DNA from 4 places in the Variovorax sp. 05T418 genome. Region 1 is predicted to be linked to each of the others. Evidence: predicted binding sites of a transcription regulator. Region 1 holds the regulator's gene; each other region holds the start of a gene.
The links. The regulator sigma-54, encoded in region 1, starts transcription at its own class of promoters, with help from an activator protein. The targets are predictions, from matches to a motif close to TGGCANGNAANCTGCTTT.
Positions count from the first base shown of each region.

Region 1 (4,177 bases):
GGTCGTGCGGGATGTCTCGCTCGACGTGCAAAAGGGCGAGGTCGTCGGGCTGCTCGGCCCCAACGGCGCCGGCAAGACCACCTCGTTCTACATGATCGTGGGGCTGGTGCGGGCCGATGCGGGCGAGATCACCATCGACGGCGAGCCCATCGCCCACATGCCGATCCACCGGCGCGCGCGCATGGGCCTGAGCTACCTGCCGCAGGAAGCCTCGATCTTCCGCAAGCTCACGGTCGAGGAAAACGTGCGCGCCGTGCTCGAGCTCCAGCGCGAGCCCGACGCCAGCGGCAAGCCCGCGCCGCTAACCAAGCAGCGCATCGAGGAGCGCCTCTCGGGCCTTTTGGCCGACCTGCGGGTGGACCATCTTCGCGATTCGCCCGCGCTCGCGCTCTCGGGCGGCGAGCGGCGCCGGGTCGAGATCGCCCGCGCGCTGGCCACGCAGCCGCGCTTCATCCTGCTGGACGAGCCCTTTGCCGGCATCGACCCGATCGCGGTGATCGAAATCCAACGGATCATCAGCTTCCTGAAGGAGCGCGGCATCGGCGTGCTCATCACCGACCACAACGTGCGTGAAACGCTGGGCATCTGCGATCACGCGTTCATCATCAGCGACGGGCATGTGCTGGCACAAGGCACACCCTCGGAGATCGTCGACAACGCCGAAGTACGCAGGGTGTACCTCGGCGAGCACTTCCGGATGTAAGGGAGGAGTCGGTCTCCATGAAGCAAGGGCTGTCCCTTCGCGTTTCGCAGCACCTGGCGCTCACGCCCCAGCTGCAGCAGTCGATCCGGCTGCTGCAGCTGTCCACGCTCGAACTGAGCCAGGAAGTGGAGCAGATGCTGGACGAGAACCCGTTCCTCGAACGCACCGCGGAAGAAGCCGCGCGCGAGGAATTCGGGCTCGACGCCATCGACACGCCGGTGCCGCGCGACGAGGCCGGTGAAGCCGCCGAGGGCGAATTCAGCTCGGCCCCGGCCAGCAGCGCGACCGCCACGTCCAGCGAAACCGCCTCCACGGCCGAGTCCGAGGTTCCCGCCGCCGACGCCACCGAGCGCGAGCCCGACTGGGAAGGCGACGGCACCGTCGACATGGCGCCCGACGACAGCGAATGGGGCAGCGATGCCCCCGCGCGCCAGAACAACCTGGGCGACGACGAGCGCGCCGACGCCACCGAGCTCGCGCGCAGCCAGGAGTCGCTGCAGTCCTTCCTGCACCGGCAGGCGCTGAGCCTGCGGCTCAACGAGAACGACAGCGCCGCGCTGCGCTTCCTGATCGAATCGCTCAACGACGACGGCTATCTCGAAGACTCCCTGCCGGCGCTGGCCTCGGGCCTCGCGGGCGACGACAACGACCAGTTCGACGAGCTGGTGCACCACTTCCAGGTGGCGCTCGGCCTGCTGCAGAGCCTGGAGCCGGCCGGCGTCGGCGCGCGCGACCTGGGCGAATGCCTTTGCATCCAGCTGCGCGCGCTCGCCAGCGAAAGCGAGACCGAGGAACAGGCGCTGGTGCGCAAGACCGCCATCGCGATCTGCAAGCAGCCGATGGAGCTGCTCGCGCGGCGCGACTTCAAGCGCCTGGCCACGCTCACGCGCACCAACGAAGAGCTGGTGCGCTCGGCGCTGCAGGTCATCTCGCGCCTGGAGCCCAAGCCGGGCCGCCGTTTTGTCGATGTCGAGCGCAACATCGTGATTCCCGACGTGATCGTCACCAAGATCGGCCGCGGCACCAATGCCAAGTTCCGCGTCATGCTCAACCCCGAAGTGATGCCGCGGCTGCGCGTGCACGACATCTATGCCGGCGCGCTCAAGTCGCACAAGGGCGAGGGCAGCCAGGCGCTGTCGCAGCGGCTGCAGGAGGCGCGCTGGTTCATCAAGAACATCCAGCAGCGCTTCGACACCATCCTGCGCGTGAGCAACGCCATCGTCGAGCGGCAGAAGAGCTTCTTCGTGCACGGCGAGCTCGCGATGCGACCCCTGGTGCTGCGCGAGATTGCCGACGAACTCGGCCTGCACGAATCGACCATCTCGCGCGTGACCACGGCCAAGTACATGTCCACGCCTTTCGGCACGGTCGAGCTCAAGTACTTCTTCGGCTCGGCGCTGGGCACCGAGACCGGCGGCAATGCATCGAGCACCGCGGTGCGCGCGCTGATCAAGCAGTTCGTGAGCTCCGAGAGCATCAAGAAGCCGCTGTCCGACAGCCAGATCTCCGAGATGCTCAAGGAGCAGGGCATCGAGTGCGCGCGCCGCACCGTGGCCAAGTACCGCGAGGCCCTGCGCATCGCGCCCGCCAACCTCCGCAAGGCGCTGTAGAAAGCCGCCGATGGCCCGTCGCCTGCTGTCGCGCTGTGGGCAATGGGTCTTCGCCATGGCGGCGGTGCTGCTGTTCGCCGGCTGCGCCACCCTGCCCGACGAGGCGCCGCGCCCGGGCACCCGGGCCATGGCCGCCTCGGCCGACACCGCGCTCGGCAAGATCGCGCTGGCCTCGCAGCCCGACCCCGACCTGAGCGGCTTTCGCCTGATGCCGGGCGGCGATTTCGCCTTCGACACGCGCATCCAGCTCGCGCGGCGCGCCCAGCGCACGCTCGACGTGCAGTACTACCAGATCGAGAACGACGAGACCGGCCGCTACCTGCTGCGCGCGCTGCGCGATGCGGCCCGGCGCGGCGTGCGCGTGCGGCTCCTGATGGACGATCTCTACACCTCGGGCGAGGACGAGCTGCTGCTCGGCCTGGCCGCCACGCCGAATGTCGAGCTGCGCCTGTTCAATCCCTTTCCGGCCGGGCGCGGCAGCCTGCTCAGGCGCTTCACCGCCTCGCTGTTCGACTTCAGCCGCGTCAACCGGCGCATGCACAACAAGCTCTTCATCGCCGATGGCGCGATGGCGGTGGCGGGCGGGCGCAACATCGGCAACCAGTATTTCAGGCGCACGGCGGGCGAGAATTTTCTCGATCTCGATACCTTCGTCGCCGGCGCGCTGATTCCGCGCCTGGGCGCGCTGTTCGACCAGTACTGGAACAGCGTCTATGTGCGGCCGGTCCAGTCGGTGGTGGCCAGCACACTGACACGTGACGAGCTGCAGAAGCGCTTCGACACCGCCACCGGCCCGGACACCACGCCGCCGCCGCCCCGGCCCGCGCCCAACGACCTGCTCGGCTACAGCCCGATCGCCGAAGACCTGGATGCCGGCAAGCTCGACCTGATCTGGACGCTGGCCGAGGCGTATGCCGATTCGCCCGAGCGCGTGATCGGCAAGACCGCCTCGTACGGCGGCGTGCCGCTGCTCGACGTCGACAGCGTGCGCTACAACGTGGTCGAGCAGATGCGCCGCGCGCGCTCCGAGGTGACCATCGTCTCGCCCTACCTGATCCCGGGCAAGGCGGGGCTCGAAGTGATGCGCGAGATCCGCCGGCGCAACGTGAAGATCAGCATCGTCACCAATTCCTTCGCCGCCACCGACGAGCCGCTGGTCCACACCGCCTACCGCCGCTACCGGCCCGAGATGCTCGAGCTCGGCGCCGAGCTGTACGAACTGAGCACCACGCGCACGCGTCGCAGCGTGCGCCTCGGCCTGTTCGGCACTTCGGTGGGGCGGCTGCATGCCAAGTCGGCGGTGATCGACCGGCAGGTTCTTTTCGTTGGCTCGATGAACTTCGACCCGCGCTCCGAAACGCACAACACCGAGATCGGCCTGTTCATCCGCAGCCCCGAGATGGCGCAGCAGACGCTCAAGCTCATCGAGGTGCTGAAGCAGCAGGGCGCCTACCGGCTGCGCTTTGCGAAGGACAGCGGCAATGCGCGCATCGAGTGGATCAGCGAGGAGGAGGCCGGCCGGACCACCGTGCTGAACGAGGAGCCCGACTCCGATTTCTGGGGCCGCACCATGCTCGAGATGCTGGCGCCGCTGACGCCCGAGAGCCTGCTGTAGTCCGCGCGGCTCAGCTGCTGCTGCGCACGCCCGACAGCAGCTTGAGGCCCAGCAGCACCATCACGCCGCCGGCCGCGCGGTCGATCCAGGCCTTGTAGCGCAGATAGGCCGAGCGCGGCGCCGCCGACGACAGCGCCAGCGCGACGACCGCATACCAGCCGGTCTCGATGCAGAAGATCACCGCCGGCACCGCAAGCGCCAGCGCCAGCGGCACCTCGCGCGGCAGGAAGGCCGCGAAGATGCTGGCGT
Region 1 is NZ_JBFTLJ010000011.1:81,981-86,157, forward strand. It holds gene lptB (LPS export ABC transporter ATP-binding protein) at 1-703, shown strand, start outside; gene AC1DMS_RS21685 (RNA polymerase factor sigma-54) at 721-2,313, shown strand; gene AC1DMS_RS21690 (phospholipase D family protein) at 2,324-3,928, shown strand; gene AC1DMS_RS21695 (LysE family translocator) at 3,939-4,177, opposite strand, start outside.

Region 2 (4,177 bases), on a different contig from region 1:
TCGATGGCGGCCTGGGCCGTCTCGGCGGTGGCCACCACACGGGCGCCGGCCAGCTCTTCGAGTGCGGGAATCAGGTTGTCCCGGATCGTCCGGCTGTCCTCGACAAGGATCGTAGTGAGCGGCATGCATACGCTTTCGGCGTCTGGAGGCTCTTGGGACATCGGAACGCAACCACCAATGCGGTCTTTGTACGGCCCGGCCCTGCTCGTCCTTGTAGGCAAGCTTCTCGACTTGGAGACGGTGCCCAGGAAGCGCGCCGCCGAAGCGCGCGCCGGGGCTTGCTCAGGACGCCTTGCGGTTGCTTTCGGTCTCCAGCGCTTCGGCGACCTTCTCGAGCAGATCGACCGATTTCGACAGCTTCTTCTCGATCTGGCCGGTCTGCTCGATCGCGCGGTCGAGGTCGTCGGTGCGCGTGTCCTCGGAGACGCCCTTGTCCAGCACCACGTGAACGACGGCGAGCTCGTCGGCGGCTTCTTCCACCGTTTTCTTCACCTGCTTGCTTTCGTCCAGCGCGCGTTCGACGGCGCGGCTGCTGCTGCTCTCGGGGGCGTTCAGGGCGGGCATTTGGGATCTCCTCGTGAGTGCACTTTCATCCTATACCCGTGAAGCCGAAGCGTCGACAAGATGGGGTAGCCCGCCTCATGCCTCCAGCGCCTCCAGCGGACCGAAGAATTCGTAGCGCAGCTGCTGCTTGGGCACGCCCAGCGCCAGGCCGCTCGCATACACCGCCTTCATGAAGGGCTTGGGGCCGAGGAAGTAGAGGTCGACGTCGCGGTCGGCCGGCAGTTGCTGCGCGAGCAGCTCGCGCGTGACGAAGCCGGTCGCATGCGGCCGGTCGGATTCGCGCGGCGCGTCGTAGACGTAGAGCGGCTTCACGTTGGCATGCCGGGCGGCCAGCGCATCGACGCGCGAGCGGAACGCATGGGCGCCGCCATGCCGCGCGGCGTGGATGAAGTGCACCGGCCGGCCGGTGTGCGCCATCGACTCGAGCATGCTCATGGCCGGCGTGATGCCCACGCCGCCTGTCACCAGCACCAGCGGCCGCACGCGCTCGCCGGCGGGCTGCAGCACGAAGTCGCCGCAAGGCGCCTGCACACGCAAGACGGTGCCGACCCCGGCCTTCTCGTGCAGCCAGTTGGAGGCGCGGCCGCCCTCTTCCTGCTTGACGCTGATGCGGTAGAAGGGCTTGCCCGGCGCATCGGACAGCGAATAGTTGCGCCGCAGCGGCTCGCCGTCGATGTTCAGCACCAGCGTGAGGTACTGGCCGGGCGAGAACGCGAGCAGCGGGCCGCCGTCGGTCGGCTCCAGGTAGAAGGAGGTGATGACGTCGCTCTCCTGCTCGCGGCGCGCCACGCGGAACTCGCGCTCGCCGCGCCAGCCGCCGGTCTGCGCGGCATTGGCGCGGTAGACCTCTTCCTCTGCGGCAATCAGCAGCGCCGCCAAAGATTGGTAGGCCTCGCCCCAGGCCGCGATGATCTCGTCGGTGGCGGCTTCGCCGAGCACGTCCTTGATGGCCTGCAGCAGGCAGCCGCCGACGATCGGGTAGTGCTCGGGCAGCACGCCCAGCGCGGCGTGCTTCTGGATGATGCGCGGCAGCGCGCCTGCAATCTCTTCGAGCCGGTCGATGTGCGTGGCATAGGCCAGCACCGCGCCCGCCAGTGCGCGGGCCTGGCTGCCGGCGGCCTGGTGCGCCTCGTTGAAGAAGGCCTTCACCTCCGGATGGCTCTCGAACATGATCCGGTAGAAGTGGCTGGTGATGGCCTCTCCGTGCGCCTGGAGCGCGGGAACGGTGGCTTTGACGATGGCGATGTTTTGCGGGGTCATCTGTGGCTTTCGGGGTCGGCAGTTGGGATGCTTTTCCTTCTCACGATCCGTGCCAGCTCCTGGCCCCCCGCAAGTGCCCGCCGCCGCTGGGGATTTGCGATACGTGGTCAAATTCGCAACAGGATCCATGTTGTATTTATGACCACAAACAGTGTCAATTCGACCACGGGCGAAGCGGCCGCGGCCACCGAGGCGCAGCGCTACCGCTCGCTCCTTGCCGCTGCGCGCGGCCTCGTGCGATGCGATGCCGCCGCGCTGCTGCGGCTCGACGGCGACGTGCTGCGGCCGCTGGCCGTGGACGGCCTGAGCGACGAAACCCTGGGGCGGCAGTTCCCCGTGGCCTCGCACCCGCGCTTTGCCCGCCTGCTCGAGAGCGGGCGGGGCCTGCGCTTCCCGCACGACTGCGGCCTGCCTGACCCGTACGACGGCCTCGTCGCGGGCCAGCCGGGCATCCTGCCCGTGCACGACTGCATGGGCGCGCCGCTGCGCCTGCGCGGTGCCACCTGGGGCTTGCTGACACTGGACGCGCTCGACGCCGGCACCTTCGAGGCCGTGGGCCCGGCACAGCTCGACGCGCTGGTGGCGCTGGTCGAAACCGGCATCGAGGCTGCCCACACGATCCAGGAAATGGAAGCGCGCGCCATGCGCGAGCAGGCCGTGGCCCAGGCCCTGCGCTCGGGCCGCGGCGCCACGCGCGAGCTCCTTGGCAGCAGCCCCGCGATGAAGCAGCTGTGCAGCGAGATCGACACGGTCGCGGTGTCCGACCTCACGGTGCTGCTGCTCGGCGAGACCGGCGTGGGCAAGGACCTGGTGGCGCAGCGCCTGCATGCGCGCTCGCGCCGCAGCGACCAGCCGCTGGTGCAGGTGAACTGCGCGGCGTTGCCCGAGACGCTGGCCGACAGCGAGCTCTTCGGCCACAAGCGCGGCGCCTTCACCGGCGCGGTGCAGGACCGCAACGGCAAGTTCGAGATCGCCGATGGCGGCACGCTCTTTCTCGACGAGGTCGGCGAACTGCCGCTGACGGTGCAGGCCAAGCTGCTGCGCGTGCTGCAGAGCGGCGAGCTGCAGCGGCCCGGCAGCGACCGCACGCTGAAGGTCGACGTGCGCGTGATCGCGGCCACCAACCGCGACCTGCCCGCGGCGATCGCGCAGGGCCGCTTCCGGGCCGACCTCTACCACCGGCTCTCGGTCTATCCGCTGGTCGTGCCGCCGCTGCGCGAGCGCGGGCGCGACGTGGTGGCGCTCGCGGGCGGCTTCCTTGAAGAGAACCAGCATCGCCTGGGCGCGCGCAACCTGCGGCTGTCGCCGGCCGCCAAGGCCGCCCTGCTCGCGCACGGCTGGCCCGGCAACGTGCGCGAGCTGGAGCATGTGATCAGCCGCGCGTCGCTGCGCGCCTTCAGGGAGCAGCGCCGCGGCGCGCGCTGGACGGCGATCGAGCCGCATCACCTGGCGCTGGAGGCTGCGGCGGCCGGCGGTCCGGCAGCGTCGCCTGCGCCACCTGCACCGGCGCCGGCAGGCCAGCACGCGGGCGTTGCCAGTGGCGGCGCCACGCTGCGCGAAGCCACCGAGGCCTTCCAGCGCGCCTGGCTCGCCGATGCGCTGGCGCGGCACCGCGGGCACGTGGCCAATGCGGCGCGCGAGGCCGGCATCGACCGCAGCAACTTCCACCGGACGCTGCGCAAGCTGGGCGTGCCGCGGCCGGAAAGCACGCCCTGAGCCCCGTGCATCCCATGCCGGAGGCATCGGCATACCCCAACGGTCCGCGCAGCCACTCACCACTTTGTGGGAGTGTTAACAGTTACCAATCTCAACACAATGGCGCGAAATTTAGACAAACAATTACGCAACGTAGCTGCCTGGAGCTGAGAGGTTCCAGCGACAGACAAGCTCGGTGCCGTGAACCCTTTGGAGCTTGTCTTGCACAACCTGTTTTCAAGTTGCACGTGCGGCTTTGCCCACATGAAACGGCTCCAGCGGCGGCTGTGGATGCGCCTGTTCCCTTCGCTGCGGCTTTATCGCTGCGCCCAGTGCGGCCGCATACAGCTTGCGCCGCGCCGGGCCGTCGAACAGGCGATCGCCACGCGGCTGGCCCAGGAAGCAACGCTTCGGCGGCCTGCGGAGCCGAGCCCGAATGCCGCTTTGGGTGGGCACATCGAGGAGGCCGAAGCTTCGCCGGCGCTGCGCCGTTAGGGCGCACACCGTTCCGTGCCCGCCCGGCTCAGTGCATGCGCGTCGGGGTGCGGCTCATGCCGGTTTTGTGTCAGCCAGGTCGAACGGCAGCTGCCGCAGCGGCTTGCCCGTCAGTTGCGCGATCGCGTTCGCAAAAGCCGGCGCCAGCGGCGGCAGGCCCGGC
Region 2 is NZ_JBFTLJ010000001.1:574,211-578,387, forward strand. It holds gene AC1DMS_RS02865 (response regulator) at 1-125, opposite strand, end outside; gene AC1DMS_RS02870 (hypothetical protein) at 283-564, opposite strand; gene hmpA (NO-inducible flavohemoprotein) at 640-1,824, opposite strand; gene norR (nitric oxide reductase transcriptional regulator NorR) at 1,963-3,540, shown strand; gene AC1DMS_RS02885 (hypothetical protein) at 3,784-4,014, shown strand; gene AC1DMS_RS02890 (xanthine dehydrogenase family protein molybdopterin-binding subunit) at 4,069-4,177, opposite strand, start outside.
Region 2: a site for sigma-54 is predicted at 1,862-1,879, ahead of hmpA (NO-inducible flavohemoprotein). Genes of this name have one in related genera too.

Region 3 (4,177 bases), on a different contig from region 1:
GATGGATGTTGACTTCGATCACGCCCGGGTCGGGTGTGACGGCCAGCATCTTCAGACGCGGATCGCGCGGCGGCGGATAGCCTTCCATCACGATGCGCATGCCGAGCTGCTGCGCGGTGGCTTCGACGGCCGCGACCAGGTCCAGGTAGTCCTCCAGGCGCGCGAGCGGCGGCATGAAGACATAGAGCACGCCCGAGGCGCTGCCCTTTTTCTCGGCCGCGGGGCCATTGGCGCGGCGCGGATCGCGCACTTCGACGCACAGCGCGGTGCGCGTGACCCAGTGGGCCGATTCGCCGCGCACCGGCTGGCGCGTGGACGGCGTGGCGGAAGAGCGGGTGGCTGCGGCTGCGTCGTCGGCTGCGGTGGCATCGCCGCTCGCGGCCGTGCCTGCGGCGGCCGTCTCGCCCGGCGCCTGCATGCGCAGGGCCGCAGGCACCACCGGCGGCGCACCGAAGGCATAGGGCACGGCGCCCAGGTCGGCGCCCGCTGCGCCGCCGGCCGGCACGGCATAGCGCGCGCGGTAGTCGGCCGAACTCGGCAGCGCGGCGCGCGGCGCGGTGGGGTCGCGCTCGACCAGGTAGGGGTAGTCGCCCTTGCTGGCCCAGGGCTGCGAATCGAGCGGCAGGCGGTAGCCCATCGGCGAATCGCCCGGGATCAGGTAGAGCCGGTCGTCGCGCAGGAACCAGGGGCCGGTCTTCCAGCCCGGGCCTTCGAGCGCGGGCGCGTCGGCATTGGCGTTGGCGGGTTCCAGCGGCAGCATGTAGCCGATGACCGCGTCGAGCTTCTGCGTGAACACGCGGCGCAGGCGGACGCGCTCGAGCTCGTCGTCGAGCTTCGATTCGAAGGGGTCGACGTTGACCGGCAGGCGGCGTTCGCGCCAGAGGTAGTAGTAGACGTCTTCGTAGCCGGGCTGGACGTAGCGCTCGGTGATGCCGAGCTTGTGCGCCAGCACGGTGGTGAAGCGGCGCGCGTCTTCGCTCGTGTAGTGCGTGGGCACGCGCTCGTCGGCGAAGAGTTCGGGGTCGTGCCAGAGCGTCTGGCCGTCGGCGCGCCAGAAGATCGACAGCGCCCAGCGCGGCAATTGCTCGCCCGGGTACCACTTGCCCTGGCCGAAGTGCAGGAAGCCGCCCTGGCCGTATTCGGCGCGCAGCTTGTGCACGAGCTCGGTGGCATAGCCGCGCTTGGTGGGGCCGAGCGCATCGGTGTTCCACTCGGGCGCGTCGCGGTCGCTGGTGGCCACGTAGGTGGGCTCGCCGCCCATCGTGAGCCGCACGTCGCCGGCTTTCAGCCGCGCATCGACAGCGTCGCCGAGCGCGAGCACCTCGGCCCATTGCTCCTCGGTGTAGGGCTTGGTCACGCGCGGCGATTCGTAGATGCGCGTGACCTTCATCTCATGGCCGAAGTCGACCTCGGCTTCGTCCACCCCGCCTTCGATGGGCGCGGCGCTCGAAGGCGTGGGCGTGCAGGCGAGCGGGATGTGGCCTTCGCCGGCCAAAAGGCCCGAGGTGGCATCCAGGCCGATCCAGCCCGCGCCGGGCAGGAAGACCTCGCACCAGGCGTGCAGGTCGGTGAAGTCGACCGTGGTGCCGCTCGGGCCGTCGAGCGCCTTGACGTCGGGCGTGAGCTGGATCAGGTAGCCCGAGACGAAGCGCGCGGCCAGGCCGCAATGGCGCAGCAGCTGCACCAGCAGCCAGCCCGAGTCGCGGCAGGAGCCGCTGCCGCTGGTGAGCGTTTCTTCCGGCGTCTGCACGCCGGGCTCCATGCGGATCAGGTAGTTGACGTCCTGCTGCACCTGCTGGTTGAGGCCGACCAGGAAGTCGATGGTGCGCTGCTCCTTGCGCTCGATCTTGTCGAGGTAGGCCGCGAGCAGCGGCGTGGGTTCCTCGGTGACGAGGTAGGGCGCGAGTTCCTCGGCCTGCGAGGCGGTGTACTTGAACGGGAAGTTCTCGGCCTGCGGTTCGAGGAAGAAGTCGAAGGGGTTGTAGACCGCCATCTCGACGACCAGGTCGACCGTGACCTTGAACTCGCGCGTCTTCTCGGGAAACACGAGCCGCGCCTGGTAGTTGGCGAACGGGTCCTGCATCCAGTTGACGAAGTGCTCGGCCGGCTCGACCTGCAGCGAATACGAGATGACGTTGCTGCGGCAGTGCGGCGCGGGGCGCAAGCGCACGACCTGCGGGCCCAACTGCACCAGGCGGTCGTATTTGTAGTGGGTGACGTGGTGGAGTGCGGCGTGAATGGACATGCGTTTTGTGTGCAGTACTGCGAGATTGCATCGAAAAGATGTCTCTTGTGAGACGCATACTAGCCCAGAAGCAAAGCAATTAACGCGCCACTGAGCGCGAGCATGGGGAGGGTTTGCATCATGTGTTATGGAGTTGGCCGGTGAGACCGGCACGTGCCGCGGCGGCGTCGTGGGCCTTTGCTGCGCTGGGCGGATCGCTGCTCGGCGCGGCCTTGCAACTGCAGCAGCCGCGGCTGTGGAGCGCGGGTGCCTATGCGGCGCTGCTCTTCGCGGGCCTTGCGGGGCTGGCGGTGCTGTCGCGCCGATGGCGATGGCACCTTCGCATGCCAGCAGGGCTTGCGATGGCCCTTGCGCTGGCCTGCGGTGCGCTTGCCGCCGGCGGGCTCGCGGGCTGGCGCGCGGCGGTCTACGCAGCGGGCGCGCTCGACCCGGCCCTCGAAGGCCGCGACCTGCGGGTGGTGGGCGTGGTCGCGCAGATGCCCCAGCGCAACGAGGGCGGCACGCGCTTTCGGCTCGATGTGGAGTCGGCGCGCTGGGCGGATGGGCGCGCCGGGGCTGCGCCACGCGTTCCGGCGCGCATCGCGCTCGGCTGGTACCGCGAGGACAGCTCTCTCTGGGGGCGCGCCACGGAAGGCCGAGCCACCGCCGGCGACGCGGCCGCGCTGCATGCGGGCGAGCGCTGGCGCCTCACGGTGCGGCTCAAGGCGCCGCACGGCAATCTCAATCCGCACGGCTTCGACAGCGAACTGTGGCTCTGGGAGCAGGGCGTGCATGCCAGCGGCTATGTGCGAACCGGCGCCCGCGATGCCGCGCCGGCACGCCTGCAATCCACATGGCTGCATCCGATCGAGCGTGCGCGGGAGGCGGTGCGCGACGCGGTGTTCGAGCGCGTGGCCGACGCGCGGCAGGCCGGCGTCATCGCCGCCCTCGTCACCGGCGACCAAGGCGCCATCGACCGCAGCGACTGGGACGTGTTCCGCGCCACCGGCGTGGCCCACCTGATGTCGATCTCGGGGCTGCACATCACCATGTTCGCCTGGCTTGCCGCGCACGTGGTGGGCGCGCTGTGGCGGCGCAGCGGCTGGCTGATGCTTCGCGTTCCCGCGCCGCAGGCCGCGCTGGCCGGCGGCGTGCTGCTGGCCGGGCTCTATGCGCTTTTCAGCGGCTGGGGCGTGCCTTCGCAGCGCACGGTGTGGATGCTCGCGACCGCGGCGCTGCTGCGGCTCACGGGGCGGCGCTGGCCGTGGCCCCATGTCTGGCTGCTGATCGCGGCGGTGGTGGTGGCCGTCGACCCGTGGGCGCTGATGCAGGCCGGCTTCTGGCTCAGCTTCGTGGCGGTCGGCATCCTGTTCGCGACCGGCTTCATGCGGCCGGCCGAGGAGGCGGCGGGCCGGTCGGCCCGGCTGCTGGCCTTCTTCCGCGAGCAGTGGGTGATCACGCTGGCGCTGACGCCATTGAGCCTGCTGCTTTTCCAGCAGGTGTCGGTGGTGGGGCTGCTGGCCAATGCGGTGGCGATCCCCTGGGTCACGCTGGTGGTCACGCCGCTGGCGATGCTGGGGGCGGTGGCGCCGCCGCTCTGGGAGCTTGCCGCCTGGGCCGTGCAGGCGCTGGCCCTGCTGCTGCGGTGGCTGGCCGCACTGCCGTATGCCACGCTCTCGATGGCGGCGCCGCCCGTGTGGATGGCGGCCTGCGGCGTGGCGGGCGGCGTCCTGCTTGCGATGCGGCTGCCGTGGTCGCTGCGCACGCTGGGCCTGCCGCTCCTCTTGCCGGTGCTGCTCTGGCACGCGCCCCGGCCGGCCGCGGGGCAGTTCGAACTGCTGGCTGCGGACATCGGGCAGGGGAATGCGATCCTCGTGCGCACCGCGACGCACAGCCTGCTGTACGACGCGGGTCCGCGCTACAGCCTCGAGAGCGACGCCGGCCACCGCGTGC
Region 3 is NZ_JBFTLJ010000014.1:34,546-38,722, reverse strand. It holds gene AC1DMS_RS24305 (transglutaminase family protein) at 1-2,245, opposite strand, end outside; gene AC1DMS_RS24300 (DNA internalization-related competence protein ComEC/Rec2) at 2,386-4,177, shown strand, end outside.
Region 3: a site for sigma-54 is predicted at 2,318-2,335, ahead of AC1DMS_RS24305 (transglutaminase family protein). Genes of this name have one in related genera too.

Region 4 (4,177 bases), on a different contig from region 1:
GCGGTCGACCGCGGCAAAGAAAGGCAGGCCCGCGGCCACGGGCCAGAAGCCGATGCGGATCTTGGGCGCGGCCTGCGCACGCACGATGGCGGGCGCAGCCAGCACGGCCAGCCCCGCGGCGCCGGCCTGCAGCAACTGGCGGCGCGACGCGGCGCCGGCGGGCGATTTCTCAGGAATGCACATGAAGACTCCTCGATCGGTCAGATTGGAATGGCTTGGGAAGAGGCCGCGGCGCGGCTCGCGATGTAGGCACGCCAGCCGCCGTGGTGGCTCACGTCTTCGGCGCCTGCGAGCGCATGGCCTTCGCAGATGAAGCCGTGCACCCAGCTGCCGTCGGCGAGCTCCACGCTGCCCAGGCCCAGCGGGGGCGGGATCAGCGCGAGGAAGCTGCCGATCTCGGCCACGGGAACGGACCACACTTCGAGCGCAATGGCGGCTCCGCCGGCCGTGCTGCGCTGCAGCCCCGGCTTGGGCGGCACGGTGCCCGGCAAGGCGTGCAGGCGGTAGTGCGGCGAGGTGGTGGTGGCACGCAGCAGCGTGGCGCCGCGTTCGGTGAGCTGGCCATTGAGCGGCATGCCCGAGAGGTGCGCGCCGACGACGGCGATGGGCATGGCCTGCACCGGCGAAGCGCCCAGGCCCGGAATGGGGCGCGGCTCGGGCAGCGGCAAGCCCGTGGCGCCCTGCGGCAGGCCGTTGGCGTGGTGATAGCGCTGCCCCAGCTCGGCCAGCGCAAGATCGCTGCCGCACGGGCCGATCAGCGTGATGCCGAAGGGCAGGCCGTCGGCGCGCAGCGCGCTCGGCACCGAGATGGCGGCGTAGTCCAGCAGGTTGACGAAGTTGGTGTACGCGCCGAGGTTGCGGTTGAGCACCACGGGATCGGCGCGCATCTGCTCGCGCGTGTAGTGCGTGGGCGCGGTCGGCACCAGCAGCAGGTCGATGCCGCGCCACATCGGCTCGACCTGCTGCGCGATGGCACGCAGCCGGGTCTGCGCCTCGAACACATCGGCGGCGCTGTAGCCGCGGCCGCTTTCGAGGATGCCGCGCACCGGCTCGATCACCTGGGAGCCGTGCGCATCGAAGAACCCGCGCACCGCGGCATAGCGCTCGGCCACGAGCGCGCTCTCGTAGAGCAGCGCGGCGGCCTCGGCCAGCGGCGCGTAGGGAATTTCCACGGCCGTGCCGCCGAGGGCGGCGAGCCGCAGCTGCGCATCGCGGAAGGCTTCTTCGGCCGCGGCATCGCCGAAGAAGCGGAGCGTGTCGGGCACGCCGAAACGGAAGGCCGGCGGAAACGGATGGCTGCGCAGCGCAAGTGCCCGCGAGTAAGGATCGCGCGCGTCAGGCCCGGCGGCTGCAAGAAGCACGTCGACGGCCAGGCCGACGCTGCGCGCGAAGATCGACACGCAGTCCGCGCTCTGGGCGGCGGGCACCACGCCGAAGGCGCTCAGCAGGCCGCGCGAGGGCTTGAGCCCGACGATGTTGTTGAGCCCGGCGGGCACGCGGCCCGAGCCGGCGGTGTCGGTGCCGAGCGCGAAATCGGCCTCGCCGGCGGCCACCACGTAGGCCGAGCCCGAACTGGAGCCGCCCGAGACATAGCGCGCGTCGAAGGCATTGGGCACTTCGCCATACGGCGAGCGCGTGCCGTTCAGGCCGCAGGCGAACTGGTCGAGGTTGGTCTTTCCGAGCAGCGATGCACCGGCATCGAGCAGCTTCTGCACCACGGCCGAGTGCTCAGCCGGCCGGCGGTCGAAGGCCGGGCAGGCGGCCGTGGTGGGCACGCCGGCCACGTCGATGTTGTCCTTGACGGCGAAGCGCAGGCCGGCGAGAGGCCCCGCGTCCGCGCCGGGCACGGGCCGGGGAAAGCGGGCAATCCACGCTGCGGCAGCCGATCCGTTTTCTTCATGCACCATCATCAGGCATCCAAACTTGTGTACAAGTCGAGATGCAAGCAATGTGCCAGGCGACCGAAGGCCGTCCTTCAAAAGATCCTGTTCAGGGTTTTGCTCCCTCTCCCTCCGGGAGAGGGTTGGGGTGAGGGCTCCGTGCCGCCGATGAAGCGCGGCTCACATATGAAGGCCGCCGCCCTCACCCCCGCCCTCTCCCGGAGGGAGAGGGAGTAAGACCTCAGCTACGCTTGGCTTCCCGGTAAAGCCCCTCGACCTTCGGCAGGTTGGCCTCGAGCTTCTGGATCCGGTCCGGCCCGCTCGGGTGGGTCGACAGAAAGCTGAGGCCGCCCTGGTTCTTCGACGCCGCGGCCATCTTCTTCCAGAGCGACACCGAGGCCTGCGGGTCGTAGCCCGCGCGCGCTGCAAGCTCGAGCCCGACGAGATCGGCCTCGGTCTCGTCGCTGCGGCTGAACTTGAGGGTCAGCAGCTGCGTGCCGGCGCGCGCCGCCAGATCGCCCATCTGGCCCAGGCCCAGCAGCTGCGCGCCGATGGAAAGCGCCGCGCCGGTGCCCGCGCTCTTGGCCATGCGGGCACGCGCATGCTCGCGCAGCGCGTGGGCCATCTCATGGCCCATCACCATGGCGACCTCGTCGTCGCTGAGCTTGAGCTGTTCGAGGATGCCGGTGAAGAAGGCGATCTTGCCGCCGGGCATGCAGAAGGCGTTGATCTGCTTGCTGCCGATCAGGTTGACCTCCCACTTCCATTCACGCGCGCGCGCGTTCCACGGCGTCGCAAAAGGAATCAGCCGGTTCGCGATGGTGCGCAGCCGCTGCAGCTGCGCATTGCCGTCGCCCGCGAGCGCACGCTTGGCGCGCGCCTGCTCCAGCAGCTGGCCGTACTGCTGCACGCCGGCGGCCTCGATCCGGTCGGCCGGCACCAGGTTGCGCGCCACCGAGGCATTGCCCACGTTCACCTGCGCCAGGGCCGGTCCGGCCAGCGCGGCGCCGGCCGCCAGCAGGAAGGCCCGCCGCGGCTGCCATGCCGAGGCGCGCAGCGCCGAGGAAGCCGCGGAAGAAACAACAAGAAGCTCGCATCGTGTGCACATGCGCGGATCATAGGAACAATTGCCGACAAAAAGACGGCTCGGCAGGCGGCGCGCGCTCATGGACAATCCGGAGTTCATGTCTGCCCAGCCCGCCGAAACCTCCACCGCCCCCTCCCTGCCCTGGCGCGATGCGCTGAAGGTCTACCTCGAGCCCGCCACGCTGCGCATGCTGGCGCTGGGCTTTTCCGCCGGCCTGCCGCTGCTGCTGGTGCTGGGCACGCTGAGCTTTCGGCTGCGCGAGGCGGGCATCGACCGCACCACCATCGGCTACCTGAGCTGGGTGGGCCTGGCCTATGGCTTCAAGTGGGTCTGGGCGCCGCTGGTCGACCGGCTGCCGCTGCCGCCGCTGACCACGCTGCTCGGGCGCCGGCGCGGCTGGCTGCTGCTGGCGCAGGGGATGGTGGTCGCGGGGCTGGTCGGCATGGCGCTCAACGATCCGCGCCAGGGCCTCGCGCCGCTGATCTGGTGCGCGCTGCTGGTGGCCTTCGGCTCGGCCACGCAGGACATCGCGCTGGACGCCTTCCGCATCGAGTCGGCCGAAACGCGCAAGCAGGCCGCGCTCGCCGCCGCCTATCAAACAGGCTACCGCCTGGCGATGATCTGGGCCGGCGCCGGCGTGCTGTGGGTGGCGGCCTGGGCCGAGGTGGCGCCGGCAGCAGCGGCCGCCACGGGCGCGGCGGCCTACCAGAACGGCGCGTGGAAGACGGCCTACCTGGTGATGGCGGCCTCGATGGCGGTGGGCGTGCTGACCGTGCTGCTCTCGCCCGAGCCGGTGCGCCGCGTGCTGCCCAAGCCGAAGAACGCGGCCGAATGGCTGCAAAGCGTGCTGATCGAGCCCTTTGCCGACTTCATCCGCCGCTACAAGTGGCAGGCCGCGCTGATCCTCTCGCTGATTGCCATCTACCGCATCAGCGACGTGGTGATGGGCATCATGGCCAACCCCTTCTACGTGGACATGGGCTTCACCAAGGACGAGGTGGCCACGGTCAGCAAGATCTACGGCGTGGTCATGACGCTGGCCGGCGCCTTCGTGGGCGGCGTGCTGTCGATGCGGCTGGGCGTGATGCGCGTGCTGATGCTGGGCGCGGTGCTGAGCGCGGCGAGCAACCTGCTCTTTGCCTGGCTGGCGTCGCGCGGGCACGACCTGACGGCGCTGATCGCGGTGGTGTCGGCCGACAACCTGGCCGGG
Region 4 is NZ_JBFTLJ010000009.1:53,688-57,864, forward strand. It holds gene AC1DMS_RS18785 (ABC transporter substrate-binding protein) at 1-183, opposite strand, end outside; gene atzF (allophanate hydrolase) at 201-1,910, opposite strand; gene AC1DMS_RS18795 (M48 family metallopeptidase) at 2,122-2,988, opposite strand; gene AC1DMS_RS18800 (AmpG family muropeptide MFS transporter) at 3,047-4,177, shown strand, end outside.
Region 4: a site for sigma-54 is predicted at 1,939-1,956, ahead of atzF (allophanate hydrolase). Genes of this name have one in related genera too.